One region of the Pelotomaculum isophthalicicum JI genome, then DNA from elsewhere that is predicted to be linked to it. Evidence: riboswitches for the same ligand, from Rfam matches in the RefSeq annotation. Region 1 holds a riboswitch; each other region holds the start of a gene.
What was found. A riboswitch is a leader RNA that binds a small molecule or an ion and turns the genes downstream of it on or off. The one in region 1 is predicted to bind cyclic di-AMP.
Positions count from the first base shown of each region.

Region 1 (7,416 bases):
GACGGCAGTATTGTGAGATGTCTTTTTCATGGGTAACCATGACCACGGTAATGCCTTTTTCAATATTCAATTGCTGTATGATTGAAACTATCTCTATACTCGTTCTTGAGTCCAGTGCTCCGGTGGGTTCGTCCGCCAGGATCAATGAAGGGTTGTTCACCAGGGCGCGGGCGATGGCGACCCTTTGCTGCTGGCCGCCCGACATCTGGTTGGGATAATGGCCGAGGTACTTTGAAAGCCCGACCCAGTTCAGGGCTTCTTTAGCCCTGGCGTCCATTTCATTCTTATTAGTCCCGGCGTAGATCATCGGCAGCTGAATGTTGGCCTGCACGGTCATCCTGCCCAGGAGGTTGAAACCCTGGAATACAAAACCGATTCTCTTGTTGCGGACGGCGGCCAGCCGGTTTTTGTCCAGGCCGGAGACGTTTTCTCCGTCGAGGTAATAGTCGCCTGCCGTTGGTCTGTCCAGGCAGCCGATAATATTCAACAAGGTGCTTTTGCCGGAACCGGAGGAGCCCATGATCGCCACCATTTCTCCTTCGGCGACGGTTAGGTCGATGCCTCTTAAAGCGTTAACCTGGGATTCCCCCATGTCATATGTTTTCCTGATGTTCTCAAGTTTGAGCACTATCTTCTCCTGCACTTGGCATCACCTACAGATAGTTTTTTGTAACTACTAGGAGTCAGTAGTCAGTAGTCAGGAGTCAGAATAAAAGAATGGTTTATTGTCCCCGAAGTATTCTGAATTCTGACTCCTGAATTCTGAATACTTGTATTTGTTATCTTCCCGGCGGCGGTCCTCCCATCATAGGCATACTATTGCTATTACTCTTGCTGTTGCTGTTAGTAGTGGTAGTGGTAGTTGATTCATTCAAAGCGCCAACCACCACCGTTTCACCTTCGTTTAAACCACGCACAACTTCGTAATTTTTTAAGTCCGATAAACCCAATACAACCTGTTTCGGCGCGGGACCACCGGAGTTGTTCATAACAAGCACCACAGTCTGCTGTTCCTGGTAGCTTGTTGTTGAACTTGGGTCCTCAGTGTTATTAATATCCGATTGACTGTTTACTTGCTTATTTCCCGTGGAGCTTGAAACGTTGGTTTGCTTTGTTTTGCTCAAATAACTAGCGGCATAGGTAACAGCGCCTTTGGAAATGGTAAGGGTATTTTCATGCCTTTCAACGATTATGTTAACATTGGCCGGCATCCCTGCTTTAAGCTCTTTATAGTTTTCGTCCGGAATTACATATACTTCATAAAGTTGGACATTGGAAACCGTAGTTGCCTGAGGGGCGATGCTGCTTACTTTCCCGGTAAATGTTTTGTTAGGATAGGAGTTCACTGTGAATTCAACCTTTTGTCCGATAACGGTTTTACCGATGTCGGCTTCGTTAACCTGGGACTTTAACTGCAGCGCTTCCGAGATGACAGTCATGAACCCGCCCCCGCTGGTGCTGTTGTTATTGGCTGAGGCCCGCTGGCCAACCGCGCCGTTAACCTCGCTGACAATGCCGTCGATGGAACAGTACATTTTAGCCCCGGATAGACTGTTTTGAGCCAGTTTTAATTTTGCGTTGCTGCTTTCCACATCAGCGGCGGCCGCTTCGATATCCTCTGCACGATTGCCGGCTTGCAGTGATTTTAAGGACTGTTCAGCTTGTTTCAATTTGCCCTCCGCGCTAATAAGGTCCGAGTTGTACTTGTCAAGATCGGCTTTGGAAATTGCGCCTTCCTGATATAGCTGCTGGTAGCGAGCTAAAGTAGATTTGGCCAGGTCGTAGCTTCCCTGGTTCATTTGTACATCTGCCGCGGCTTTTTCCAAATCTTCCTGAGTGGAGCCATTTTGTTGGAGTTTCAGCTTGGCAGAAGCTCCCTTTAAGCTAGCTGAAGCTTGAATGACATCAGCCTCTAAGTTGTCTGTGGCCTGCTCGGCCAGCAGTTGGCCGGTAGTTACGTGATCTCCGACTTTTACATAAATATTTTTAATTACCTCAGAATTTTCAAAGCTCAGGGAAACCGTGCTCACTGGTTCGATTGTTCCGGTGGCTGAAATGGTGCTGGTGACCGTGCTTTTTTTAACGGTATCAGTCAGGTAATTCTCGGACGTTTTCCCGCGGCTGCTCGTCACAAAATATGCTGTCAGCGTAATTAATACGAGTGCGATAAAACCTAAAAGCAGCTTTTTTCTTTTTATAACCACTGCGAAGTAATTAAATTTATTAAAAAGAGTCTTAGGTTTAGTTTCCAAATGGTTTTCCCCCCCGGGATATTATTTTAAGTATCGCGTTAAACTTAGGCGAAACGTCGTACCTGCGGCGCTAGTACGTAATAGCACCAAATCTCCGCCATGGGCATGAGCCAGCAAACGGCTTATCGTTAAACCGAGGCCCAGCCCGCGGCCTATCGCCTGCCGGGCGCTGCCGCGGTAAAAACGTTCAAAGATAAAAGGTTGATCGGTCGTATCAATGCCTTTTCCGTCGTCCTCTATGTCAAGTATGATCTGTTGATTAAGTTCTTGGAAATTTATATTTATTAAAGTCGCAGCAGCTTTTTTACTATTATCAAATAAATTTATGAACATTTGACGGAGCCTTCCCGCGTCTCCATTGACCCAAACAGGTTCAGCCGGCAGGGCTGGCTCGAACCGGACTTTAGAGAATTCAGGAAGTACACTCAGTTGATGGATCACCTCATTGATCAGGCTTGATAGATTAACAGGCTCCCCTCGTATGGGTGCCGCGCCTGCCTCAAAGGACGAAAAGTCTAATAATTCTTCAACCATCTGTTGTAACCGTTTGGCTTCATTCCATGAAATTTGCAGAAACTCTTCCGCAGCCGCACCGGTTACAATTTTATCGTGTACCGCCTGGATCATCCCACGGATTGAGGTAATGGGTGTGCGCAGTTCGTGGGACACGCCTGCCAGCAGGACGGACCGAAGCTGTTCAAGTTGTTTCAGTTGAGCAGCCATATGGCGAAATGATTCGATTAATTGTTGCAGTTCCCGCTCTTTTACCTCCCGGGGCAAAACCGGGTCATAATTGCCTTCAGCTATGGACTGAGCGGCAGCAGCCACTTCGCGGAGCGGATGGATTAACCTCCGGGATAGAAAATATAGCACCAACCAGCCCGCCAACGTAATAGTAACGGTAAGTAATGCCAGTAAACCATAAGGGCCGCGGATTTGATTATCCACAGGCATGCTGATATAGAGCGCCTTGCAGACTGTTCCGTTTTGGTAAACAGGCACGCCGACACGCAGCCAGGTTTGAGAATCGACATGAACTTGTTCACGGACATTTTTACCGGCGAGGACATTCTGATATGAGGGCGGAACAGCGAACAACGCGGAAGTATCAATAGCCGCATTTTCGTCTTTTTTAATTATTTGAATGTTTCCCGCTGTATCTACAGTATGAACTGCTTCTGGAATGGGCGGCCTCGGTTCGTGGTGGCCCGCTTCCATTTGTTGCTTTCTATTGGAAGAATCGTCTTTTATAATGTCCGCATCCGGAAAGGGTTGCTTTAGTTCGCGGGGGCCTGCCTCCATTTGCCGCAGCTTATTGGAAAACTCGCTTTCTTCCGGCGCTTGACCATTCAAATCAACCAGTTGCTCGGCGCGTAATTCAAGCATGCTATAGATATGTTCGTATGTATCAATCCGGATCCAAATTCCCGCAGCTAAGGCTAGGAGCAAAAGGCAGCCCAGCAATACCAAGACGTAACGGCGTGTCCAGTAGGTCAACATTGATACTGTATTTGGAGTATAATCGTTTTGTTTACTTGACACGCAGTAGATACCCCTTTCCACGGATTGTCGCTATCTCCCCTTCATCCGCCGGCCACTCCTGCAAAGACTGCCGTATGCGTTTGACCGACACGTCCACGGCACGGTCTCCCCCGTCATAATCCATTCCCCAGACGTGGTCCAGCAGCTGATCCCTGGTGAACACCTGGTTTGGGTGGCGAACCAGAAAAGTCAACAACTCCCAATGCCGCGGCGCAAGCGAAATCGGTTTCCCTTTGACGGTAACTTCACGGGAGGTAAAATTTATCACCAGGGTTCCGAATTGGACAAGTTCAGGCTCAACCAAGTGAACCGGCCGCCGCAGCACTGCTTTCACCCGAGCCACTACTTCATCGGGATCAAAGGGCTTTAATATGTAATCATCAGCGCCCTTATCGAACCCATGTAAGCGATCCTCGACAGCGCCGCGCGCTGTCACCATGATTACAGGGCAACTGTTCAGTTGGCGAATTTCATCCAGCACCGTCCACCCGTCTTTCCCGGGCAGCATTAAATCCAAAAGAACCAGTGCGGGATTTACTTCAGAAAACATGGATAATGCTTCTTCCCCGTTTACGGCAACTTGGGTCTGAAAACCCGCATGCTCCAGGTAAGTTTTTAGCAGCAGGGCTATTGAATGATCGTCTTCCACAACCATTACTGTTTGCATAGGCCACCTCTTCATAAAATAATTAGGAAGTTTATTTTTCACCGGTAAAACTTCATGTTTATTTTATTACTTAAATATGTCGGGAAAATGTCGAGAATTATTTTTCTGTCATAAAAGTCAATATTTATCTTTTGCCAAACTTGTATTAATATTGTTGTAAATTTATTCTATAACCGAAATGTGTCGAAAAAATGTCTTAACATCATCAATGGGGATGTTTTACCATGGTTATATGATTCGATAAGTAGTACATTTAATATCAGCTATTCTAGTACCCTTAGAATAAACGCTAGTTTACGTTGGAATGGGGTTTTTGCACAAAAATATAAAAAAAGATATGATCATCAAATAATAGAATAATTCATGCCGAATCTCAGAAAATTTACCGCACTGGGAGCGGGGGAACCAAGTATCTGGGGTGAATCCCGAAATAGTCATAAAAGGTTGGAAAAACGTGACTTGATTTCGGATAGGGTATCTTTTACCGAACCCGTCAGCTAACCTCGCAGGCGCGAAAAGAAAGGGGAAATGTCTGTGTTTAAGAAGCTCTTAGTATGTTCTTTCGTTTTTGCCGTGTCGTTAATTATGTTTGTTAGCCCAAAAGCAGAAGCCGCCACAAATTACAATTTTAGCAACTTTCCAGGTTTAAATTCATTATATGGACAGAATTATAACCCAGTTCAAAGAACGAATCCGACACCTGTTTCAAAGCCGAGTCCAACTCCGGTTTCCACACCATCGTCCGTTTCCACATCAGGGCTGACCGCTGAAGAACAGCAACTGGTTAACCTTGTCAATCAGGAAAGGACAAAAATAAATTTACAGCCGCTCACGGTTGATACGAGACTAGTGAACGTGGCCAGGATGAAATCACAAGATATGATTAACAACAATTACTTCAGTCATCAGTCGCCAACTTATGGTTCTCCGTTTGACATGATGAAATCACAGGGTATAACCTATCGTTACGCTGGAGAAAACATCGCGGGCAACCAATCGGTTCAAGCGGCACATACAGCCCTAATGAACTCTTCCGGACATAGGGCCAATATATTAAATTCCAATTATAAATACATCGGTGTTGGTGTTGTCCACGGCGGGCCTTACGGAGAGATGATTACAGAGGAATTTACCGGTTAAATATAAAAAAACATAACCCGAGTAAGGTAAGACCTATAGTAGATGAAGAAACTTGTCAAAAAAGGACTTTGCGCCCGAACGCGAAGTCCTTTTTTGACAGATAAAGGATTTGAGAATATTAGATATGCGCTATAAAGTTATGTAGTAACAATAAGGCATCGGTTTTCCATATAATAAAATACTATAATAAGTTTGGAGGAGTTCTGATGCCGGAGAAAAATGACAGCGCGGCTACCGTATACGGCCCAATTACTGGTTCTGTTGCCCTAAAAAAGCCCCAAAATAATCCACAGACTCATGTGCATGAGTTTTTGGGCAGTACACAGTGTGCTCAAGAAAATGATGAAAGACATAAACACCGTTTTATTGGAGTGACAAGTGAAGTCATACCTGTAAAACTACCCAACGGACACTTCAGACATATACACGGCATATTAATAAACACAGATTTATTTGAAGGTCACCAACATGAAATAGTGATTGAGACTGGACCTGCAATACCTCTTGATGATGAAAAGCATGTACACTTGATTAAGGGAATCACTAAACTAAATGATGAGCACTCCCATAGTATTTTTTTTGCTACAACGATCGAAACTTATCTTATTGATTCTAGACCATAGAGCTTTAAATAATTCCAGTGCAATAGAGGAGTTGTGCAAAATAGTACGGTTATATTTTTTATGCTCGCAGGCCGCTCTTCTCTCCCCCAGGTACTGCCACCCCGGGGGAAAGAAGAGCGGCTTGCATGTAAACATATTCAGCTTCTTACAGATAACCTAGTGTCTTTTTGGTACCATTTTCAATAATTCAATCGCTTTATAAAGAGCTAAACCTATGGAAAAATATAGATGAGACTGTGAAAGAAATTGGAATTAGCTTCGGTACTGTCATTTGGAAACCGTCTGATTCGAAAACTATTATTAATTTAATAGAAGAAGCCGACCAAAGGATGTATCAGCAGAAAAAAAATAAAAATTACAGCAGACATAATTAAATGTATTGTATTTATCCTTTCCGTTATAAATTACAGTGCAGCAGTTTGCGCCCCCGGAATCCCCGGGGGGCTTTTGTTTAATGACAAATTAAAATTGGGAATAAGCGGGTAAAAAGATAAGGTTGTGTATACTGCCAAATACCACCAGGGACTACAGCGTGTGCATTAAGGTAATTCTTTCATAAGATAAAGTATCTATAATAAGGAGGTTTTTCTATGAGCTTCAATAAATATCTTCCCCCGTCAAATTATCCAACTGCCCCCAATATGCCAGGACTTCCAAATACGCTACCATACACAGGCGATACAATGCCGCCAATGCAACTAGCGCGCGCCTATGTTCCATGGCAAAAAATGGGGCAGGTCTTCAGTCCGGCGGAAGCTTTAGCCCACGGTACCATATTCCCTGAACTGGTATCGCCATACCCAGGTTAGATAGAGAGGTGAATCAAATGGACAATAAACAAGAAAAGACCCAGACTCAAAAAACAGACAAACATGAAGATAAGGCCAAAGCTGAAAACATGTATAATCAACAGGCGCAAATGCTTTTAAAAATACAAGAACTTGAGTTTACCGCTATTGAATTAAACTTATACCTGGATACACATCCGGATGACCAGCAGGCCCTGAGTTTATATAATTCGGTTGTGCCTCAGCTAAAAAAATGTATTGAGGCCTATGAACAATATTACGGTCCGCTATTTCCTTTCGGTATGGCTTCCAGTCAGCACCCTTGGCAGTGGATCAACTCCCCCTGGCCTTGGGATATGTAAATCTAGAATTAAGGAAGGGATTAATTAATGTGGGTTTATCAA
Region 1 is NZ_JAKOAV010000020.1:62,304-69,719, reverse strand. It holds gene L7E55_RS11280 (ABC transporter ATP-binding protein) at 1-592, opposite strand, end outside; gene L7E55_RS11275 (HlyD family secretion protein) at 780-2,252, opposite strand; gene L7E55_RS11270 (HAMP domain-containing sensor histidine kinase) at 2,274-3,794, opposite strand; gene L7E55_RS11265 (response regulator transcription factor) at 3,784-4,461, opposite strand; cyclic di-AMP (ydaO/yuaA leader) riboswitch at 4,816-4,989, shown strand; gene L7E55_RS17595 (CAP domain-containing protein) at 4,996-5,601, shown strand; gene L7E55_RS11255 (YmaF family protein) at 5,808-6,224, shown strand; gene L7E55_RS17745 (diguanylate cyclase domain-containing protein) at 6,392-6,598, shown strand; gene L7E55_RS11250 (spore coat associated protein CotJA) at 6,908-7,033, shown strand; gene L7E55_RS11245 (spore coat protein CotJB) at 7,051-7,374, shown strand; gene L7E55_RS11240 (manganese catalase family protein) at 7,402-7,416, shown strand, end outside.

Region 2 (7,416 bases), on a different contig from region 1:
ATGCTTCAATTAAAGTGTTTAATGTGTCTTGAGCTCTTAACATATTTTCAAGGAATAAAAGTGGAACGACAGCTGCGATATTTTGATTATTTTTTGATACTATAAAAATATTTCTTTGATTTTCGTTTTTACTTTCTTCAATTATAGTAATTAACTCGCTTAATTCATTACGTAATTCAGAGACAGATTTTGTATTCGTTCGTAAAATACTCAACCATTCGGAAGCGCGCATTTGAATAGATACTGCTCTGCCTTCTTTAGTAAGGTTAACAATTTCTTGAGGTAAAAAATCAGCCATAGCATTCACCGCCATTTCTCTCCTGTCTATAATAATATAGTATGAGGTTTTGCAAAATTTTATACTTTATTTATATATAAATTTTGTAAATTAATTTTAACAAAATCTTGCCGGGCATTCAAGAATAATTTTTTCTAGAGGTTTGCAGCGATCTGGAACTTGCCGATGTATTTTTTCTTATCCTTTAGATAAATTTCTCGGTAATTTCCATTGCGGTCAACTTCCTGGTATTTCATTCTAATGATTATAAAACGGCCCTTACCACTCGTTGACATGTGGTAAGGGCCAGAAACTTGTTCCTTCGTCTTCAGTTTTCCAGCGTTTTCTTCAGTTCCATAACAGTTTCCCTGGACAGCCCGGTTATCCTGCAAACCACGTCAACGTCCAATCCTTCCCTCAGCGCCGCCTTGGCTGTCTCAACTTTGCCCTCAATCTTACCCTCAATCTTACCTTCGGCTTTACCTTCAGTCCTTGCCTGCCTCTGCATCTCATCAAGGGTCCGCTCGATGTTGGTGATCATTTTTTCCACCTCCCAGGGTTCGGGTTGGTATTCCCTAAAGCTTCGGCGGGCCGTCCAACCGCCCTCGCTGTTGTAAAGAATGGCGGGCACGATGGCCGGCAGCCTGAAGCCCTTACGCTTTCTCTCTTTCTCCGGCGTGTTGTTGTAGGCGTCCCGCCACACCTCGACCATGTACTGCAACAGACGGAATGGCATGGTATGATCCAAGGTCGACTGCAACTCCAGCAGTACGTAGAATATTACGTCGGTACCCCGGATACGCAGTCTGTATACGATATCGGCCTCTTTGTCGCTCATTATATCACAATTACGATCACGGTGACAGTGGGACCGTGGGGTGTCATGCCGCAATAGTAGCCGGTTACTTTTATCTATACGCATCGCGATCCTGTCGAAACCCTTGTACTTTGGGAAACTTTCAAGAAAGTCATGGTATATAAAAGTTGCCGGTCATGCGTTTGAACGTTTAAACACCGGCTTGATATCATGGGGCAGCTTAGACATGACAGAGCGCATTTTTGCCGTTAAACATATGAATTCCTGGTGCAAGATGTGTAAAGATGAGTTGGTGACTGAGCCGACCCTGTATCAGAGGATATATCGAAAATTTTGAGATGTGAGAAAGCGAAAGCCGCGAAGATTGAGGTTCTTTTCTGTCTTATAGGTTAGGGTTTTTATAGGCTGGGGTTTTTGCAAAAGTATTCAGTAGTGTTGCATAAAACTTAATTTTAAAAGTCAACATCAAAAATAATAAAAATTTAGGCCAAGAAAAAAGGCGACAGAATTTTCTGAACAAGGTTTTTCTCACATAATCTAAAAAGGCAACGGCGCCATAAGAGGTAATCCAGTATCCACATTTATACAAATATACTTTATTTAGGGTTACAGGTAATTCAACTCTAAATCATAACTGTCAAGGAATTTGGTATCCCCATACTTAATCTCTGTTAGCAATTGCTCAAATTGCCAGTTGTAATCTTCAGTCTTTCGCCTGCCATAAGAAGTCCTGGTGGGCTGCTTTCGTAAAATCTCTAAAATATTTTCAAAGGGCTTGAACATGTTATCTTTGATCAATTGCTGGATATCCAGTAAAGAATTTTTTACCTTAAGGGTCACCCTGGTTAGTAGCTGTAATAAGCAGAAAGTAATAAGTGCTATCCAAATCTGAGTGTATACCGCATTGAGGCTTTTACCAAAAAACTTTTTTACTTTTAGATGTTGTTTTATCCATTTAAAAAACAGCTCCACCTTCCACCTGAGGCGGTATATCTCAGATACTTCCTGAGTTCTAATGCTAAAGTCATTTGTTAGAATAACAACCGGACTTCCCGTGGTATCCACAGTGTGAATAAGTCGTAACTTATTCCTCATCATTGTTGTATTAAGATCGCCAAGTATCACAATGCTTTCGGTCATATTGGTACCGTCAACCGGCGTATCATCGATGGTGTTAATGATAAAATTGTCTTTGATCCTGGTAACAAAGCGTATTCCGGCTTCGCAATAGTCATCCCATTTCTTGTAATCGACATAGCCCCGGTCAAATACGTATAGTGCGTTAGAATCAATAATTAGTAATTCATCCAGCTGTGATTTATCAGATTTTCTGGCTGTAGTAAGAATAGCTTTATCAGGATAGGCATTATCATTATCTTTATCATAAACAAGGCATTGATGAAGTTTTACACCTGCTTTTGTCTTGCGGTAATCAGCCCATTTATAACTGCTAAGACAGAGGGTGATGGTGCTGGCATCTATTATATGGATGCGTTCCGCAGAAGGGGTGGTGCCAACGGTTTTTTGCATTACGTCCTTGGCCACGTGAGTAAACATTGTCCCCCAAAAATCGCTGTCAATATCACTGAGCCGCCTGGATAGTTGGGAGAAGCTTATGGAATCGAGCTCTAGGTTTTCCTGTAGTTCAACATCGTTTTTTACTTTTTTAGCAAGTGTCCTCAAAGACTCAACTTGGGTAATCTGAGCAAAAACCAGGAGATACAGCAATTTAATCGTAAATAACTTTTTGACATACTCGTCTGAACCGTTTTCTTTAACTAGAGAGTTAAATTTCTTAATCGGAAATTGATTTAGTACTTTATTAAATGTGGATTTAGTGGTATCCTTATCCATGCGTTTTCTCCTTATTTTAGAGACTATGGACAGGATTACCTGCTATGCCTCTATTATAAGGAGTTTTTTTATGAAATGCCATGATATTTATGGAAATTGGTCATTTTTAGAGATATATTTATTGTTTTAAGCTATTTTGAGTATTGACTATTCTTCAATTATTTAATGCAACACTAGTGCTTTTCTATGTATTTCTTCATTTCTAGGACGGTTTTGAATTTTAGAGAGATGGCTATTGCTTTAGCAGTTCCGGTGGCGATAATATCCCGATCTTTATGATAGTCAAGTTTACATGTTCTCCATATACCATCTCGACCCAAACCATAGTAAATAGTCGAACCTTTATCTGATGACATATTGAAATGGGCTAAAAGTTTTTTTATATCACCATGTGAAAATCGTATAGGCATCAGAAACCAATCGCTTTCTTTATTTTCTCCCCATCACCATTGCATCTAAGAAGTTTCAATAGATATAATTGCTTTGATTCAGGCTCAACTTTAGAAAACACATCTAACTTTTCAATGTAAATGGCAAGGAATTCAATTATACTATTGACTAAGTCAACGACTGCTTCTTCAACGGTTTTACCTTCGCCATAAAGATTAATTTCATTTAATGAAACAGTATGAACGCAAAGTTCATCATCATATTCAACTATAGGGTTGAAAGGCAAATTGTCTAAAAGCTTATTTAAGTAAGAAGTCTTGATGTGTGATACTTCTTCGTTTTCACTTGTTGCGTTGTAGGTTATTACTTCAATTCCTTTTAAAGCAATTTTGTTGAGTTCAGAATAATATTTTTTCGTGTCTCTTATATTATACCTTGGTATGGAGTTAGATTGCATTTGCATTTTGTGGCCCCCCTTTCGGAATTCCATTTTAATTCCTCACTTTCATTATATAATAAGTGGTTACTGTGGTCAATGTAGCTACTGTGGTCACCGTGGTTTTTTATATTATATGCAATAACAATTTAAAGTAATCATAAAGTCAGGACATCAGAGGTGAATTATGTAGAGGGAATGGAATCTGATTATTCAAAAATAAAAAACCACCGAAGTGGTCTTGAACCACCGAAGTGGTCTTGCGTTTAATTGGTTGCGGGGAGGGGATTTGAACCCCTGACCTTCGGGTTATGAGCCCGACGAGCTACCAGCTGCTCTACCCCGCGACAGCAAAACTCATTATAGCACTAATACAACATGTAGTGCAAATCCTTATATTGGGAAAAGCGAGCGGAAGTCGTTGGCTTGTCAAGAAAAACCTTCTGGTTACTGTTGGTATTTTTAATTGCTATGTCCAATATCTGTGAGAAAGTATTTGGATTGTTGTTCTTTGTGGTTGGGGCTTTTGGTTTCTGGAAAAATTTCTTCTGAAAATCCTTTGGGAAGATAGGTGTCACTTTGATTTCGTATCCCATAAAACCAACTCCTAAATAGTCTTAATTATTTATACGATGTAGTATTTTATATTTGTAGGGTAATAAGCAAACTGGTAAAAAATAGCGGAGTGAAATAGGAAAAATATCTCAGAAATTTGTAGCAGAGTTATTGAAAACATGCTGGGGAGCTGGACAGATTGAAATTCGGGGATGCTAAGGGTTAGTGTGTGAATTAGTGGAGAATCAGGTATGCCATTAGATTAATTTTGGCGCGTAGCCATAGGTTAACACTTTTATTAACTCCTGCATATTATACAAAAAAAATAATAGGAGTGATATAAATGGCTTTCGGCGTGGATGGTGCTGTTGGAACTGGTTTTGGTAATGTCGGGTTTATTATTTTCCTGATCTTCATCCTGCTCATTTTTGGCGTGGGATGCTTCGGCGGCTGCATTTAGACTGTAAAAACTCAAATTGAAGGCTGTCTTTTATAACCACCGACTTTCATCATACCGGTGGTTATAATTTTGTTAAATGCGTTTACGTTAAAAACCTATATTACCATTTATTGAGTGTTAGTCAAGCATACGGGAAACATGTATAATAATAGGAAAAGGCCGAATCCCTGGGAAAACCCGGGGTACGGGGGACAAGTTCTTTTGGGGTGAATCGGTTTGATTTGCAAATCGTAGGGTGCCCTCTACCCGAACCCGTCAGCTAACCTCGGAGGCCGGAGGAGGGGTTATTATTGATTTTTGTTTTTCGTATCGTTGCGTGTTTTTTGTTGTCGTTTGGGATGTTCGCAGTACCAGCCGCTTCTGACGCCGCTATTCACAGCGTACAACCCGGGGAGAGTCTTTATTCTATCAGCATTGATTATGGTGTCTCATTGAATTCCCTGCTGGAGGCTAATGGAATTCAGGATTCTCTGATTTACCCGGGACAGCAGCTTTACGTTCCGGAAGGTGAATCAAATGGAGGAGACGCTTCCTATACCGTCCAGGCTGGGGATAGTCTTTATCTAATTGGTCAGAGATTTGGTGTGAGCTACCAGGATATTATGCGGTCTAATGGCCTAATTGATACCATCATCTACCCGGATATGGTTCTGGCCATCCCCGGCATACCCGTCAAAACTGCAGCACCCATGCCTCAGGTAAACAGGGGTGGCAACTTCCAGAGACCGTCATCGGCGGATGTTGATCTTTTGGCCCGTTTAATAACAGCCGAGGCTGACGGCGAACCTTATGCCGGGAAAGTGGCGGTTGGCGCTGTGGTGTTGAACCGGCTAAACAGTAATGGCTTCCCAAAATCAATTCAAGATGTTATTTATCAATACGATAACGGTACCTACCAATTCGAACCGGTCATGAACGGATGGATTGACAACCCGGCAAGTGCCCAATCCATACAGGCGGCCAAGGACGCGTTGAGCGGGGTAGACCCGACCAACGGAGCGCTTTATTTCTTTGCTAATTATGCAAAGAATTCATGGCTTTGGTCCAGACCTTTGAGCCGGGTTATCGGTAATCATGTTTTTACTTACTAGATATAAATAGTATATTTCATTTAGAGGGAACCCCTGGGCAATATACCCAGGGGTTATGTATATTTTATGCGCCGCTCCGGCCGTGCATCTAAAAAAGCCAGTGTGGGTAAAATATTAGCCGTGGTATTACTACACCGGAGAGATTGGAAGCTGCTTGTGTTGCATCTAAGCATATTCAGCATGATCCACCCGTTTGAAGTTGTCATACTTGCCACGAACGGATACCGTTATATGCCGGGTATTTTCCCCACAGGCGTGGACAATTACCTGGGTACATATATATCGAATTTCTTCATCATCCCCGCTTCGGCAGTGCTAATATATGCCTATTCGCTTTCCTGGCGTTACATCGTGGGTTTTGCCGCTATTTTTACTTGTATTGACTGGTTATTTGCGGCGCTTGGCATTTACCAGCATTTTTGGTGGAAATCAATTTATACCGGTATTGGGTTGATTATCGTGTATGCCGTTAGCGGATGGCTTTGGAACGGTCTCAAAAAGCGGCGGCAAGTACTCCCGTTCCGGTTTCTCATGATTCTCTTGACGTATTTCTCAATTGAAAGCGCCATTACTTTCGCCGTGAACAGAGGCGGGCAACTCTTTAAATTGCTAATCGCTTACTATGAGCTTAGCGCCCCGGGGAAACTACAGTTAATCTTGGCCAGTTCATATCATCTCATCGTAAGTGTCATAGTAGCGCTTTTTCTTGGCATAAAAATGCCTTTGCGTTATAGAACTCTTGGGGTGGGTATGATCATCGTATTGAACTGGGCAATCGGTCACTTCGGCATATTCGTACCGCAAGTTGGTATTACCTCGCACCACCTAATCCTAGTTCAGATTGTCTCCGTGGCTGTGCTCATATTCTTATTCAAGGCCGCGAAATTAAACTATTTTTTTTCATGAATTTACTTTACCGCGTAAAAAACACAATATCACCAAATTTTGCCCCTGCAACTATACCGACACATTCACACTTGATTTTTAGCAGGAAAAAAACCTTATCTTTAGCTGTCTCTTCATGTTCCAGGGACTCGAAGTTGGCTTGGCCTTTCGATATAATCAGGCCTGTTTCCTTTAACAGTTTTTGGGTCTCTTCCGATACCTTTTGCAGAGGCGCGCCGAGATAGTTTGACCCGGTGGTTACAATCCTGGCTATATTGTCCATCCCCACCTCTATGGCGTCCTCCATCGTGGCGTCATTCAACACTGGCCCGCCTTTGACAATATAGGTCACTTTTTTTCCCATGGATACCAGTTCTTCTATTAATAATTTGTCAAACACTATTTCGCCGGCGTTGTCTCCCAAGATGATTATGTTATTTTCTTGATTCATTTTTTTAACAAATGAACCGAAGTCATCTTTTGAAAAACCTGTATTCAGGCTGTGTTTTAAACTCGCGTTTATATCAAAACTTTTATTGATGCCCAGGTCTATTACGTTTCCGGACACAGATATTTTTAAGGCGTCATTTAGCCTGCTTTTCGACCCTTTCAAGTATTCCTTCAATTCCGGGTATAATTCAAGGGCCAGGA
Region 2 is NZ_JAKOAV010000035.1:5,789-13,204, reverse strand. It holds gene L7E55_RS14735 (hypothetical protein) at 1-307, opposite strand, end outside; gene L7E55_RS14730 (Rpn family recombination-promoting nuclease/putative transposase) at 606-1,115, opposite strand; gene L7E55_RS14725 (IS4 family transposase) at 1,701-2,948, opposite strand; gene L7E55_RS14720 (hypothetical protein) at 3,358-3,801, opposite strand; tRNA gene L7E55_RS14715 (tRNA-Met) at 4,046-4,121, opposite strand; gene L7E55_RS14710 (hypothetical protein) at 4,143-4,370, opposite strand; cyclic di-AMP (ydaO/yuaA leader) riboswitch at 4,937-5,077, shown strand; gene L7E55_RS14705 (cell wall hydrolase) at 5,080-5,880, shown strand; gene L7E55_RS14700 (hypothetical protein) at 5,947-6,786, shown strand; gene L7E55_RS14695 (damage-control phosphatase ARMT1 family protein) at 6,794-7,416, opposite strand, start outside.
Region 2: another riboswitch for cyclic di-AMP. It lies ahead of L7E55_RS14705 (cell wall hydrolase); the one in region 1 lies ahead of L7E55_RS17595 (CAP domain-containing protein).

Region 3 (7,000 bases), on a different contig from region 1:
GGACTAACAAACCCGGTTCTTCTTCACCCGCGCAACCACAATATAATGATATGCCGGGGCAAAAAGAAGCAGGCGATTCCGAGGTATAGTCATGCATCCTTTTGCCTGAACTAAGGCGGCTTCTTTTTAAACCGGAACTCTCCCCACCGGGCTGTTATTATTTCAAGCCCGTTTTTTTTATGATTACAGAAAAAACAAACCGCTTCCAGGCGGCACGAGCCACCTCCAAGCGGCGACAAACGATCAAAAGTTCCCTTACAACCTATTTGCTTTGCACTCTTTTGCGGTTATCCAGGCTATCCCACTTCATAATTTTCGGCACTTCCCGGACGGCTTGTTTTTCGCCGCTCCGGTCATTTTTCGCTGTTCCGGCTGCGTTTGACGCGTCATTGGCTGCAGCCGGCGTATCTTTTGATGAGTCTGACTTGGTGTTATTCTTCGCGCCTGTTCCCATTAACCCGGCCATCATGTTCATAAGGTTGCTCAAATCCATATTCTGCCCCCCGAGGGCGCAAAGCAGGCTCGTCAGCATAGCTGGATTCAGTCCTTGCCCCTCCTTACCGCCGCCAAGACATCCCAAAAGGTTCATTAACGCGGCAGGGTTGAATCCCTGCCCGCCGGTACCGCCTTGGTTGCCCAGCAAGCCTGCCAACATACCTATCAGGTCATTTAGTGACGGAGCCGTCCCGGTAGTACTGACCGGCGCAGGCGCCGGAACTGTCGCCGGCGCCGTGACCGGAGACTGTATGTATCCGCTGGAACTGCCGTGATAACGGTTCCCGATCAGACTCAAGATACTGGTGAGGTTTACCGAACACATATAAATCAACATTGTTTCCTGGTCCATCCCATACTTTGACTGCAGTTCCAGCACCCTCGCGACCGCTTCTTCCAACATGGCAGTTCCTTTGGCATCTTCAGCCAATCAAATCACCTCCCCGGTTAAATGTATGATATTGTTAAAACAATCCGGGTATATTGGGAATACTCATCCCACCGGTCAACTTGGCGATTTCGTTTTTAAACAAACTTTTTGATTCGGCGGTAGCTCTATTGAACGCACTCGCCACCATTATTTCCAGTGCCTCGGCATTACCAGGTTTCAGAGCGCCCGGGCCGAATTTAACATTCAGCACCTGCTGCTGGCCGTCCATCACAATGCTGAACAATCCTTCACCCTCACTGATTTCCACGGTTTTGTTTTTAAGCTCCTGCTGCAACTTTTGCATCTCGGCAACTATCGCGCCCATATTATTCATCATTCGATTCTTTTCCCCTTTCCATACACAGCGTCATGGCCGCTGCAACTCATTATTAAATATATTCGCCCGGCGCTAAAAAAGTTTATTAAAGGCAAAAAAAAAGCTGTTTTACAACAGCTTTTTCTATTTTCATCCCGGGATTAATAGTGCTTGCGCATGCATTCCAGCATAACATCGTCAATTTTGACAGTGTTGGTGTTCCCAGTGCTTGGGGTAAAGGTGAAGCGGACCATGATTGAATCAACGCTTGAATCTACTGCCGGTGTGGTAAACTGGACCTGGGTGTAGGCATTGTCCGGTATACCGGTGCTGGGCAGCGTTTGCGTGCCGATGCCGATCTGAGTGCCGAATTGATCATAGAATACTACTTCAGCGGTTAAGGAGAAAGCGCTGGTCGCGCCGAGCACATCTTCCCTGACCCAGAAGGTGAGGCGGTACTGGCGTTCGCCAACGATTTTTTTGCTGATCATCTGGAATAAAGCACCAGGCAGCGCCGTATTCAGCAGGCCGATCTCCGCCGCGAATGACCCGGAATGAGCCGTAGTGGTCTGGGATACATTGCTCGCGCCCCAAAAGACCGGGGAATAGGGGCTGGCCCAGGCTTCGAGGCCGCCGTCCCTAAGCAGGTTGCCGACGGGAGCCTCTTCCGGTGACGGGCAGGTCTGCACATAGATTTTGCGGTCTTCCGTAACCCTGGCGGTAGCCTGAATGACAGAAGTCTGGTGGACCCGGCAGCCGCGATGAATTTCAAAGTTCACATCAACATCAACATGACGGAACGTAATAGTAACATCATGCTTGTGGTGAACCTTCACAGGTTCAGCCAGTTCAACCAGCTTGGAAAACGGCAGATCCTCAGTCACGAATTTGACTTCGTTATTTTTATTTACATAGAATATTTTCTTGTGCAGAGTGCCGTTGACAACGATTTTCTTAAGAAACAAATCCCTAAACGGGTGCATGCTGTCGTGATGCACCATAACGAATTCTTCATCATGGTGGAAATGGTCGTCATGATGATGATGGGCTTCTTCAACAAACACCGGTGTGCCGGTCAGATCGCGAACATGAGCTTTAATTCTGTCGCAATTGTGGACCAATTCGGGCAAGGTGGCAATGTTGTCGACAACCACTTCCACATCTACAGACGCAATAACTAACGGCACTCTTATTTCAATGCATTTCACCGGCTGAACTTCCGTGTAGTAGAATTGTTCAGGCATTCTTTTAGACCTCCTTAATTATTTTTTAATTGCATTCAACAAAAATTATTAACCCATTGGCGCGCACGGAATCTTAATCACCTGTCCGACGCTGAGGACATCCGGGTTGGTAATCTGCGGGTTTTCAGCCAGGATCAGGGCCACCGTCGTTCCATGCGCCGCGGCAATTTTACTGAGTGTGTCACCCGCCAGAACAGTATAATCAGTTGGCACACAGGTAATAGGCGTGGGAGTCGGTGTGACGGCGGGCACATAAACGTGCAGTTGGGACAGATCGGTCACTGTCGCCTTGACTTTTAAAACAGCTTCCGTGTGTAAATCACACCCTTGCTGATCCACACTTACATATTCCGGACTGATTTTAACTTTGGCTCTCATACCATGTTCTGCGCCGGGCACTGTCACAAACGTGCGGAAATTCAAACGCTGGTGCAGCGCGTGGACAGCCTGGTCGGGTTTTGTGCTGACATAAACCACTTCCACATCGGCATGACCTCTGATCAACACTCTACCCTTTTGTATATCTGTTTCCGTAGCTTTTACCTTATCTACCCTTGACTCCAGCACTTTCATGACGGCGGGTTTTGTTTCAGGAACTTCAGTTGTTTCCCTGAGAACCACTTGAGTTTCTCCTGCGCCGATTTCCCGGTCAATCTTCAGTTTTACCTTGTCATAGCCCGCCTCATTTTGTAATTTGGTAGGAACATTTTTTAGCGTCCTGGTTTCGGAAACAAAGACGGTCAGCTTGACGATGACATCCGCTGTTAACCTCGGACAAGTTACCGTCGAAATTTCGGCGCTTTCCACTTCCGCCCGCACATGAACGTTCATGCCATGCTGGGCTTCAGGAACTTCCACAAAGTCACTGAATTTGATGACTTGGTGCAGGTCATGAACGGATTGCCCCGGGGTCAAGGACACATACAAAACTTCAAGTCTTACCTCACCGTCCACAATCACTTTGCCGGCAAGGACCCGTTTATCAGTAATTTCTACTTCCGCTTTGGTATTCAGAACTTTTTCCACGCCCGGTTTTTCTTCTGGCACTTCGAACGTATCGCTGACAATAATTTGCTTGGTTTCCTTCTCACCAATCATGTGTTCGACAGTGATATCCTGGGTTTCCAGAGCGACATTCCCGGCCGGAGTGGTCGTGAGCACTTCCATTTCTTCAACATCCATTATTTTTGCAAAAGTGCTGAGCACAGCGGCCACATCAAATGCACAAGCGTTGGTTTTACTTGGAGTCAAACTCACATCCTCCACAGTAAAATCGACAACATAATCCATCCCGGGCTCGGCGCCTGGCACATCGACAAAGGTCGTAAAATTGACATCGCCGTGCATCGAGTGAACTGATTGATCAGGTTCAAAGGCGACATACATCACTTGTACAGTCAGGGTCCCATTAATGATAATCTTGTCCGGGACAATGCTGATGTCTCTAACTTTGGCAGTTGTTTCTTTTGATAAAATCTTTTCCACGCTCGGCTTTGTTTCAGGAACTTCAATCTGACCTCTAACCACGGTCTGAACTCTATTTTCACCCTGGACCAAATTGACCTTAAGCATTTCGGTTCCAGCCATGATGGTTTCCTCCTTTCAAAATTTTTCTATACTAATATATGAGAGAAACATACGAAAATGTGCAATAAAGGTAGTCCGCCTGCAAAAAACGAAAAAAAAAAGAGGACCTGGGTCCTCTTCCTTATTTTAACATAATAAATATTTTTTATATTGTTTATATCTCGATCAGTTCTTCAATTTTTATGCTATACCGTTAATCAACCGATAAACATCTGCACGAACATTTTCCCGTATGGGCCGCCGCTGACAACACCAATGCCCACTTTAGTATAATTTGAATTTAATATGTTTGCCCGGTGTCCGGACGAGTTCATCAGATTGGTATGCGCAGAATCAACGGTTGGAGCCCCGGCTAGGTTTTCCCCGGCGTAGCGATACTGCACCCCGTATGTTTTCATCATATCGAAGGGAGAACCGTAAGTTGGTGACGTATGGTCAAAATAATTTTTATCAATCATATCCTGCCCCTTCATTCTTGCCAACTTGACCAGGGTCAGATCGATTTGCAGTGGTTGCAGGCCTGCCTTGCTCCTTTCCTGATTCACCAAATCGAACATCCGCTGCTCGTCGGCATTTAAACCGCTTACGGGTGTCGGCGTGGGTGTTGGTGTTGGCGTCGGTGTCGGTGTCGGTGTCGGTGTTGGCGTTGGCGTTGGCGTCGGCGTCGGTGTTGGTGTCGGTGTAATCACTTTTTGACCGCCTGTAAACAACAGGACGATAGTTTTATAGTTGTTTTTTGTGATTATTCCAACGCCAACCCGGTCATAAGATGAGCTGAGTATGCTCGAACGGCTGCCGCCGGCGCTTAGTCCCTGAAATGCCGAGTTAACAGTCATAGCCTTGCATAGGCTTTCCCCGGCGCTGCTATACTGCACACCGGCCGCCCTCAACATATCACAGGTAGATCCATACATTGGCGAGTTATGGCTGAAATAGCCGTTCGAAGCAATATCCTGGGCCTTAATCCGGGCCAGATTTGACAGAACAGGGTCGACAACCAGCGAGGCTTTATTCGCGTCATGGCGCGCCTGATTTATCAGGTCAGCCATAGACTGCTCATCAGCTGTGCAGGAAAGGCTGGCGTCAGCCGGCGCCGGAGCCGCCGCCCCAATCGAGAAAGCCAGCGCAAGAAGGAACAAGGTAGCAATCAAACCGAACTTCAGGTTTTTGGAAAACCGCATAAAGTTACTCCTTTCTTTTGAGCCTCCGGGGTTAGCTGACGGGTTCGGTAAAAGACAAAACCCTACCCATTCGAGTCACAAGATAAAGGACATGGCATTATTATACAATAATACCGGTGCCTGGGTCTTAGCTAATGACTTTACCGGGATTCACCCCATAAACCGGTTCCCCCGTACCCTGATTTTTTGGGATTCGGCTGCTTGTATTTAATTGGCATTGACTTAACGTCTGACGTCTGACGTCCGCCAAAAGACGGCTGTTAAAGAAGCTCTTTATGAAAAGAGCTTGTACAAGTTTAATATATAAGCGAATGGGGTCTCATGGCAAAACGGGCAATTAAAGACCAGCTATCGTAATGTTTACTTTTATGGGATTATTCTGCGGTGTTGTCAGATAGACTCCAAATTAGGGTTGATTGCTAAGATCCGGCAAAAAATAAAAGCTAACGGCAGTTGTCCAGGGCCTTGGTTACTACATGAACATCTACTAATAATAACTTAAACAAAGTTTCCGCTTCCCTGGCCGCGCAACCGGACAGAAAAATACTTAGCTGACCGCTATCGACAAGTTTTCGGATTACCTGGTAAACCCTGCCGTACGGTGGGTCGGCGCCTGGAGACTCTTCGGCGCCAGACCCTTCACTAAGTCTCAGTGCCGCTAAAAACCCATTGTTGTAACCTAATGCGCTTCCTTCGGTATATCCTTTTTCAAACCCTGACTCAAAGCCCAAGTTGTATCCTAAATGATAACCAAGATCTTTCTGCCGACCATGGGTCCAACATTGCTCATTTTTCCCTTTTTTTTCTTCGCCCATGTCTCCTGCCCTTCCAAGAGATTATACCCTAATATGTACCCATGGCATTAGGGGCGTAAAATACCGCCCCTAGACCTTCAGTAAGAACCAAACATTCCAGCCCATCAGCACCCGTTACAAAACAGGTTAAGATAAATAACTTTTTTTTCAAACCTTTACGAAACCGTTTCACGAGCAATTCATCAAGGTTATTCAAGGTGCTCACCATTTGCTGTGAGCTATCCACTACGAGTGAATACCGGCCGTCCGCCTGTTTGTTCAGGACAATTTGAAACGGCGAGTTCTGGTCCTGCCCCGATAACTCGTTAATCTTTTCAAGATATTGTTGAGCCGCTTTCATGGCGTCTTCTCTGTTGTTAAAACTCGGACCGATTGCCGGGATATCTTCACCTAAAAAAGCCAGCGCTACATCACCGGACACAACTGCTTTCAGTACCATAAGATAAGCCTCCCCGGTAATCAATATATGGCCCGGCTGAAACAAAGGTGAGGTGGATCAGCAAAAATCAATAATTTACGGGGAAAGTTAAACGAACTCTATGCCAAGCCGCTCCACTATATTGCTGATCCGGTTAAATATGGTCAGCTTATCCGATCCGGCAAACAGCAAACCCACAACTTTATGGTTTTGATTCAAAATTATTGACCCGCTGTCTCCCGGTTGTGAAGCCATATCAGTCACTACCTGGTCGGAAAACCAGACTTTTTCGTCATCTTTCATTTCCACTTGCAGCGTAGTGCCGATGGATTTAACCACACCACTAGTCAGACCGGTAGTCCTGCCGCTCTTTTGCACCTTCTGACCGGGTTTAATATCAGCTATTCCTTTTATCTCGCCTATCTCCAGGATAGAGGGCTTGACAAGATCCGCTGAATCAAGTTTGGCCAATGCGCAATCCACGGTGTTTTCAGCCGCATAGTTTTTATAAAAG
Region 3 is NZ_JAKOAV010000002.1:82,327-89,326, forward strand. It holds gene L7E55_RS01680 (hypothetical protein) at 1-89, shown strand, start outside; gene L7E55_RS01685 (hypothetical protein) at 263-925, opposite strand; partial or broken gene L7E55_RS01690 (YbaB/EbfC family nucleoid-associated protein) at 960-1,271, opposite strand; gene L7E55_RS01695 (DUF3794 domain-containing protein) at 1,403-2,485, opposite strand; gene L7E55_RS01700 (DUF3794 and LysM peptidoglycan-binding domain-containing protein) at 2,534-4,072, opposite strand; gene L7E55_RS01705 (CAP domain-containing protein) at 4,270-5,253, opposite strand; cyclic di-AMP (ydaO/yuaA leader) riboswitch at 5,259-5,462, opposite strand; gene L7E55_RS01710 (FliH/SctL family protein) at 5,697-6,068, opposite strand; gene L7E55_RS01715 (hypothetical protein) at 6,097-6,507, opposite strand; gene L7E55_RS01720 (trypsin-like serine protease) at 6,595-7,000, opposite strand, start outside.
Region 3: another riboswitch for cyclic di-AMP. It lies ahead of L7E55_RS01705 (CAP domain-containing protein); the one in region 1 lies ahead of L7E55_RS17595 (CAP domain-containing protein).

Region 4 (7,416 bases), on a different contig from region 1:
ATCTCGAAGGGATTCATCATACTTTGGTAGCTGACATCCTGGCAGGAGAAACCGGTATAGCAGTCCGTAGCGGGTGCTTTTGCGCACAGCCATATGTCCGGGAACTATTAAAGATTTCCGAAAAAAAAGAATCATGTATAAGAGAGCATCGCACCCACAGCCGTCCGCTCAGCCGTCCTCTTAACCGCCCGGGTATGATCAGGGTTAGTTTTGGGTTGTACAATGACTTTGATGAAATTAGTGTTTTAGTTCAAGCGCTTCATCACATAGTAAACAATAAAGAACGTTATATCCAAAAATACATGGCTATATAAAAGGGCATAACCCATTACAACCACCGTTCTAATGTGTTTGTAATGGGTTATTAATGTAACATATTAATTTTCTAAAACATAAGTTGTTTTAAAGTTTTTTTCTCCGGGAGAGTGATCATTAAATGCCTTTTGAACAATTAGGCGGTTTCTGTGAGATAATATTTTTTGGGGTTTTCGCTTTTTTGGCAATAACTATAGGCAAATTGCCAAATAATTTTACCCAGTTGTTAGCCTTGTTTATAGTAATAATTATTACCTGGCTGGTAATCCAATAATAACAAAGCCCCCACCTTGGGCAGTGGGGGAACAGGCGGCGGAACATTGGGAAAATAGTTTCCTTGATTATACTGCTTTCACATTATCAAATACTTCTTGGACACATTTCCGGCATACTATTTTACCTTGATAACTCTGGACATCTATGGTGGTGCCGCAAAAAGTACAAGTTGGCTCGTATTTCCTTAATATTATCTTGTCGAATTCAGTATAAATCTCTATTGGGTTCTTCTCGTCAATACCCATGATGCGCCTGATTTCTGCGGGAATAACCACTCTTCCGAGGTCGTCTATTTTTCTGACCAGGCCCGTTGCTTTCAATATTACATTCCTCCCCTTTTTTCGACAAAATATTACATTGATATTATACCAGATGATACCATTGAAAGTAAATACTTCTGAAATAATTGTTTAAAAATTATTCAGTTAACAATATGTCCCTAATATTTGCTAACCTTGTATTATAGGGTATATTTGTAAACTTGCTTCATGTGTGAATTTGTAGTATTCTTCAAGGGATCACCACAACTGGTAAAGGCCGGTGATTAGTAACGAATAAAATACGGGGTGATTCTTTTGAAATTTTTCGTTAATATCGATGGCGGCAGCCGCGGCAACCCGGGGAATGCGGCTGCGGCAATGGTTATTACTAACGAGGCGGGTCAGGTCCTTGCCACAAAAAGCAAGTTCCTTGGGAATAAGTTAACCAATAATTATGCTGAGTGGAGCGCTTTGGAAGGGGCGGTAGCAGCGCTGGTTCATTTGGCCCGCCAGCATGGAAACATCGAAGCTGAAGTGAGGTCAGACAGTGAATTAATAGTACGCCAGTTTAATCGTAAATATAAAATTAAGGCCCCTGAACTATATGAGATTGCCAGGCGCGTATGGGAAAATCTTGCCGATAATCCCAATCTCAAAGTTACCTTGAGCTATGTGCCAAGAGAGGAAAATAAGCTGGCTGACGCGGCGGTCAACCGTGAACTTGATAATTACCGTTTATAGTATAAAATTTTGTTTAAATAAGGGAGAAATAAATTTTGCTTGGCAACAGAATAGAAGGGAAGTATTTGAGCTGTCTAGAATTAATTATATACATTAAAATAAGGAGGCGCCTATATGGAAATTTTTAAAAAGGTTAGTGAGAGCGCCAAGACGCTAACTGAAGGGGCTAAAACAATAAGTAAAAAATCAAGTGACCTTGTGGGTGCGGCTAAGTTAAAGTTTGAGATAAGCAAGTTGGAAAAGGAGATGGAAAACAACATATCAGCTCTGGGTAAACTGGTTTATCTGCAATATAAAGGCGAGCGAGAACTTGATGATGAGGTGGAACGTCTTCTTGTAAGCACAAAAGCGCTGGAGGATGATATCGCTGAATATGAAGCGCAGATGGCAAAACTTATGCCGAAACCGGTGATATGTTCCAAGTGCCAGACGGAACTGCCCGCCGCCGCTAAATTTTGCTTTATTTGCGGTACTAAGGTTATTTCAGAATAACCCAACCGAGTCAACCAATAGCAATTGTGGGGAAAAAATTAAATGTTCAAAAATAAACATTTTAATGCTATTTTAACAAAATTCCTACTAATAATTACAATATTTGGATTAATTATGCCGGTAATGGGTAACATCACTACCTTGACGGCTGTGATCGCAGCAATGGTTTTGACTTTGGCGGCCTATTTTATTGCCGATTTGATAGTTTTACCGCAGTATGGGAATCGCTTGGCAGTTTTATCTGATGTTGTTATAACCGTGGTAGTTGCCTGGGAAGTGGTACGGTCAGTGGAAAAAGTCTATCTTCCAGTCCCTGGTCTGATAATTATTGCCGTGTTAGTTGGGCTTGGTGAATGGTACTACCATGTTCGTTATCTGGCCAGGTTGATATATAAAGGGAAAATTAAACCTTAATAGGATAATAGAATGTCAATATTTGTGATATGGCCAGGCATTCTAATGACTGATATAATTGTTAAATAAAGCCGAATCCCCGATATATTACGGGGTACGGGGGACAAAATTTTTTGGGGTGAATCCGGATTAACCGCGAGCGGTTATAAAGGTAGGGTGCCCTCTACCCGAACCCTTCAGCTAACCCCGAAGGCGGAGGAGGGATTTTATTGATTTTTGTTTTTCGTCTCTTGGTAGGTTTTTTATTATTGTTGGGGGTGTATGCAGTACCGGCTATCGCTGATGCCGCTGTTCACGATGTTTTGCCCGGGGAAAGTCTTTATTCTATCAGTTTGGATTACGGTATCTCGTTAGATTCCCTGAAGGAAGCCAATGGAATCCAGGACTCTCTTATTTACCCGGGGCAGCAGCTTAATATCCCGGAAAGCAACTATAGTGGTGAAGGCTCTTATTACACCGTCAGGGAGGGAGACAGCCTTTATTCGATTAGCCAGATGTTTGGTGTGGGCTATCAGAATATTATGCAGGCCAATGGCCTGAGAGACACCATGATCTACGCGGGCATGGTTCTGGCAATTCCCGGGGCTGGCGCTACTGTGAAAAAATCTGTTTCCGGGGTGAGCCGGGGAAGCAATTTCCGGAGGCCGTCACTCGCTGATGTTGACCTTTTGGCCCGTTTAATTACGGCTGAGGCGGACGGTGAACCGTATGCGGGGAAGGTGGCGGTTGGCGCTGTTGTTTTGAACCGGTTAAACAGCGATTGTTTTCCAAAATCTATTGAAGATGTTATCTATCAATACAATGATGGTACCTACCAGTTCGAGCCGGTCATGAACGGATGGATCGACAACCCCGCAAGTTTTCAATCCATCCAGGCGGCAAAGGATGCGTTGAGCGGGGTGGACCCGACCAACGGGGCGCTTTATTTCTTTGCCGGAAATAAGGTCAATAATAACTGGCTGTGGTCCAGACCTGTGAGCACGGTTATTGGAAATGTTGTTTTTACTTATTAATAGCTGTTTTTTAACTGCTTAGTACAATTACAGCGAACACCCATACCAACTAAAGTCCGGTTAGCCGGGCTTTATTTTTACTAAGGAATTGTGGATGGTGACACAATTGACAATCTGCGATAATTTGACATATACTGATCCCACCACTGATAAAATAAGCCCACAATTGAACGGGGGATATTAATGCGAGTCGGGGTAGATATTGACGGCGTTTTGGCAGACAGCCTGCCTTTATGGGTTCGGGAACTTAATCGTTATTTTAATAAAAACAAGCAGGTTGAAGAGATTCATCTGTATAATATTATTCAGACTTTTGAGATCACAGCAACTGAATTAAAAGCGTTTATTGAACAAAAGGGCCGGTTTTTAATGTCCGCCGCCTGCCCTGTAAAAGGCGCCGCGCATTATCTGAGTATGATCAAAAAATATCATCATATTTGTATCGTTACGGCTCGAAGAGAAGCGTATAAACAGGAAACACAGGCTTGGCTGCGGCGGCATGGTATGCTTTACGATGAGTTAGTGCTCCTCGGAAGTTACAAGAAAGATGAAACTTGCCTGGAAAAAGGGCTGGATGTAATGGTAGAGGACACGCTTGAGGTTGGCCTGGAGTTAAGCGCGGCGGGAATACCGGTCATATTGATGGACGCTCCATACAACCGGGGGAATTTACCGGGACTAATTTACCGCAAACACTCATGGTTTGAAATATACAGGGCTCTGGTGATAGAATCACAGCAGTTGATGACTTCGTGTAATAATAAATTTGATCTGACAGATTGCAAGTGATTTGATATTTTAACGTTGTAAGTACAAGTGACGGGAGGTTTTTCCGTTGAGCGAAATGTCTGACGCAATCAGACTGTATTACCGCGGGGAAATATTTGAGTCTGAAAAAATATTAAAATCAATTATAAAGGAAGATCCTGAAAATATTAACGCCTTAGTCAGGTATGCTACCGTCCTGGAGGAACTTGGGAAGGATGAAAAGGCCGGGGAGATCTACCTGAGGCTTGCCGCCCTCTATCAGAAAGAGACTTGCTATGAGGAATGTCTGGGAGTATTGGAAAAAGCTTCGTCCAAACTCCCGCAGGCTGAACTGGCGCCGTTAAAGGGTACATGCCTTTATCGTTTGGGCCGTTATGAGGATGCCTTAAGTTGTTTTACGGCCTCTACTAAAACAATCCAAAATTTATTTTATACCGGTAAGATTTATTTTGCTTTAAATCAATATGACAACGCATTAAAAATATTCCGTGAAATAATGTCCTTGGCAAACAACAACAACGATACTTTTCAGGCCTTTTATTGGGTGGGAAAATCTTTGTATGCTTCAGGAAACTTCAGTGAAGCGATTTCATGCTTTGAGAGTTATCTTTCCATTTATCAAGGTGAAACGCATGTTTTTCTCGATCTTGCTATTTGCTACCTTAATTCTGATCGTTTGGCAGAGGCTGAAAATAACATCCTTAAATATAAAGAACTAGACGGTAACATTAATTTAGCCAACTTGTATTTAGGTATTGTGAATTACCGCAAGGGGAATCACAAACAAGCAGTTGAATACCTGGGTGAAACATCATTAAGCGAGCAGTCCTTACATTGGAGAGGTCTTGCATATTATGAGCTTGGTATGTATGAAGATGCCCTGGCATGTTTTTCGGAAGCGACAAAAATAGTATCCAAACCACTCTATTTTAAAATGATGGGGAGTTCACACTTAAAACTGGGCAATTATTTTGAAGCGAAAATTTGTTTCGAAAGAGCCTTAAATGATGATCCCTCAGATGAGGAACTAGGTAAGCTGATTGCAATTACCGGGCATTACTTGGCGAAAGGTGAACTTATTTGAATAATTAAAGCTATAAATAATTACCGGTTATGATAGAGGTTTTTTTCTTCCTTTATTTTTATTATGATCATAGATCTCAAATTTCCCCGAAAAGTTTTCTAAATTATATTCAATTAATGGGGCAGCCTTATTTAAACGCTCCATCTGTTTAACGCGCATCTTGCTAACAGCGTTACCGTATTCATTTCTTCTTCTGTCGACGTGACTTTTATGTTTACTCATAAATTTATTATGTTCAACCGGCAAAAGTTCATTCATCCGGTATGTGTCACGGTTCGGAAATGGATTGGCGGGGTAAGAAATATAATTATTGATAGAATACCAATAGGAGGGAGCGGCCATGTACAAATATAAGATAATCGCGACTATTGTTGAAATACGGGGTGACGGTGTGTGCTCATACGGACATAAGGTAGGCGATAGCTTTGAGTTCTCGGCGATATCTCCGGCCGGGCTGTGCCAGTTTGCCTACGATTCGTTGCGTTCCGCTGTTGCCGCGCTGCTTTATGGCGGTCAGTTCCCCTGGGCTGACAACAGTGATGTCACTACCTGGGCATGTCCCGATCCGGAAAGGCCGGTAATTTTTGAACTGAGGAGGGTGCCGGTTTAAGGAAAGAAGCGATAATAACAACCCTGCCATTATCCAATTAACTGAAATGAGACGTAGGATTTTTTGCGGCAATTGTCGAATACTAGTATCTGATTAAAAAAAAGAGGTGGTTAATATGCCGATATTTGAGTACAAGTGCGGTGAATGTGAAAAAGTATTTGAGGTTCTCCAACTGGCCGGTCAGGAAAAGGGAATCAAGTGCCCTGATTGTGGCGGTTCCAATTTAAAGAAGCTCATCTCGGCTCCTTTTCTTCCTAGTTCTGTCGGGAGACCGGCTAATGATGATTTGGGAAGGTGCTGCAACGGCAATCCCGGTGAAAAAGGGTGCGCGGCTGCCGGTTCCTGCTGCGGACAGGAACTTCAATAATGTTTAAAGGGAAACACCCAGGCCGGCATGAACGGCCTGTTTTATTTATTATGAAAGGTTATTGTTTAAGAAAAAGTTGTTTGACAGATTAAGGATTAAGTGATATAAAAATATTAATTGTGAATTAAATAACTACCTAAATAATAGAACAATAGAAAAAGAATGATATTGTTTGGTTGTTGGTGAGGATGGAGGGGAGGAGTAACTGAGTGAAGACACTTAAGGTGCCGGAAGCAACTATAACAAGATTATCTGTATATTCAAGGTTTTTGGAATATTTAGATCAAAGGGGCATAGTAACCGTTTCGTCGGGGGAAATAGCCCAAGGTGTAGGTGTGAGTCCCGCTCAAGTACGGAAGGATCTGGCGTACTTCGGCGAATTCGGGACGCGTGGAGTGGGTTACAACGTCAAAGACCTGATGCGTTACGTTTTAAAGGTTCTCGGTCTTGACGAACTCTGGCCCCTTGTGCTGGTGGGCGCCGGGAATCTTGGTTTTGCCCTTTGTACGTATAAAGGTTTCAATGATCGTGGTTTCTCAATAGTCGGTGTGTTTGACAACAACCCTGACAAGATAGGTAAAAAAATTGCCGATCTTGAAGTCTATCATCTTGACAGAATGGCAGAGATAATCGCCTTGCACAACGTTAAAGTGGGCATTATCACAGTACCGTCCCACGCTGCGCAGGAAGTAACTGATTTAATGGTGAAAAACGGGTTGCAGGCTATATTAAATTATGCGCCGGTTGTGCTTAATGCCCCGGAAAATATTGAGATACGGAATGTCGATATGTCAACAAGGCTTGAGATCCTTACTTTTAATCTAAGTAAAAAAGATTACAACCCGGTTACATAAATTTTGGACTGTGACATAGTTCTTTTTTCTTAGACTTTCATAGCAGGCAGGTGGAAGACGAGTTTGGGAATTCAAAGTATAGAGGTTTATTCCAAAGAGAGAACACAAATGGTAGATATTACTGCAAAAGTTGAACAAATTATTAAGGGCATTGGGATCAAAGAAGGCATCTGCTATCTCTACACGCCGCATACTACCGCCGGACTTACAATAAATGAAAAT
Region 4 is NZ_JAKOAV010000001.1:170,506-177,921, forward strand. It holds gene L7E55_RS00785 (aminotransferase class V-fold PLP-dependent enzyme) at 1-314, shown strand, start outside; gene L7E55_RS00790 (AbrB/MazE/SpoVT family DNA-binding domain-containing protein) at 657-911, opposite strand; gene L7E55_RS00795 (ribonuclease HI family protein) at 1,167-1,592, shown strand; gene L7E55_RS00800 (zinc ribbon domain-containing protein) at 1,707-2,084, shown strand; gene L7E55_RS00805 (DUF2512 family protein) at 2,127-2,498, shown strand; cyclic di-AMP (ydaO/yuaA leader) riboswitch at 2,558-2,708, shown strand; gene L7E55_RS00810 (LysM peptidoglycan-binding domain-containing protein) at 2,708-3,511, shown strand; gene L7E55_RS00815 (5' nucleotidase, NT5C type) at 3,695-4,300, shown strand; gene L7E55_RS00820 (tetratricopeptide repeat protein) at 4,356-5,363, shown strand; gene L7E55_RS00825 (hypothetical protein) at 5,391-5,609, opposite strand; gene L7E55_RS00830 (TIGR04076 family protein) at 5,704-5,973, shown strand; gene L7E55_RS00835 (FmdB family zinc ribbon protein) at 6,089-6,340, shown strand; gene L7E55_RS00840 (redox-sensing transcriptional repressor Rex) at 6,550-7,194, shown strand; gene L7E55_RS00845 (secondary thiamine-phosphate synthase enzyme YjbQ) at 7,264-7,416, shown strand, end outside.
Region 4: another riboswitch for cyclic di-AMP. It lies ahead of L7E55_RS00810 (LysM peptidoglycan-binding domain-containing protein); the one in region 1 lies ahead of L7E55_RS17595 (CAP domain-containing protein).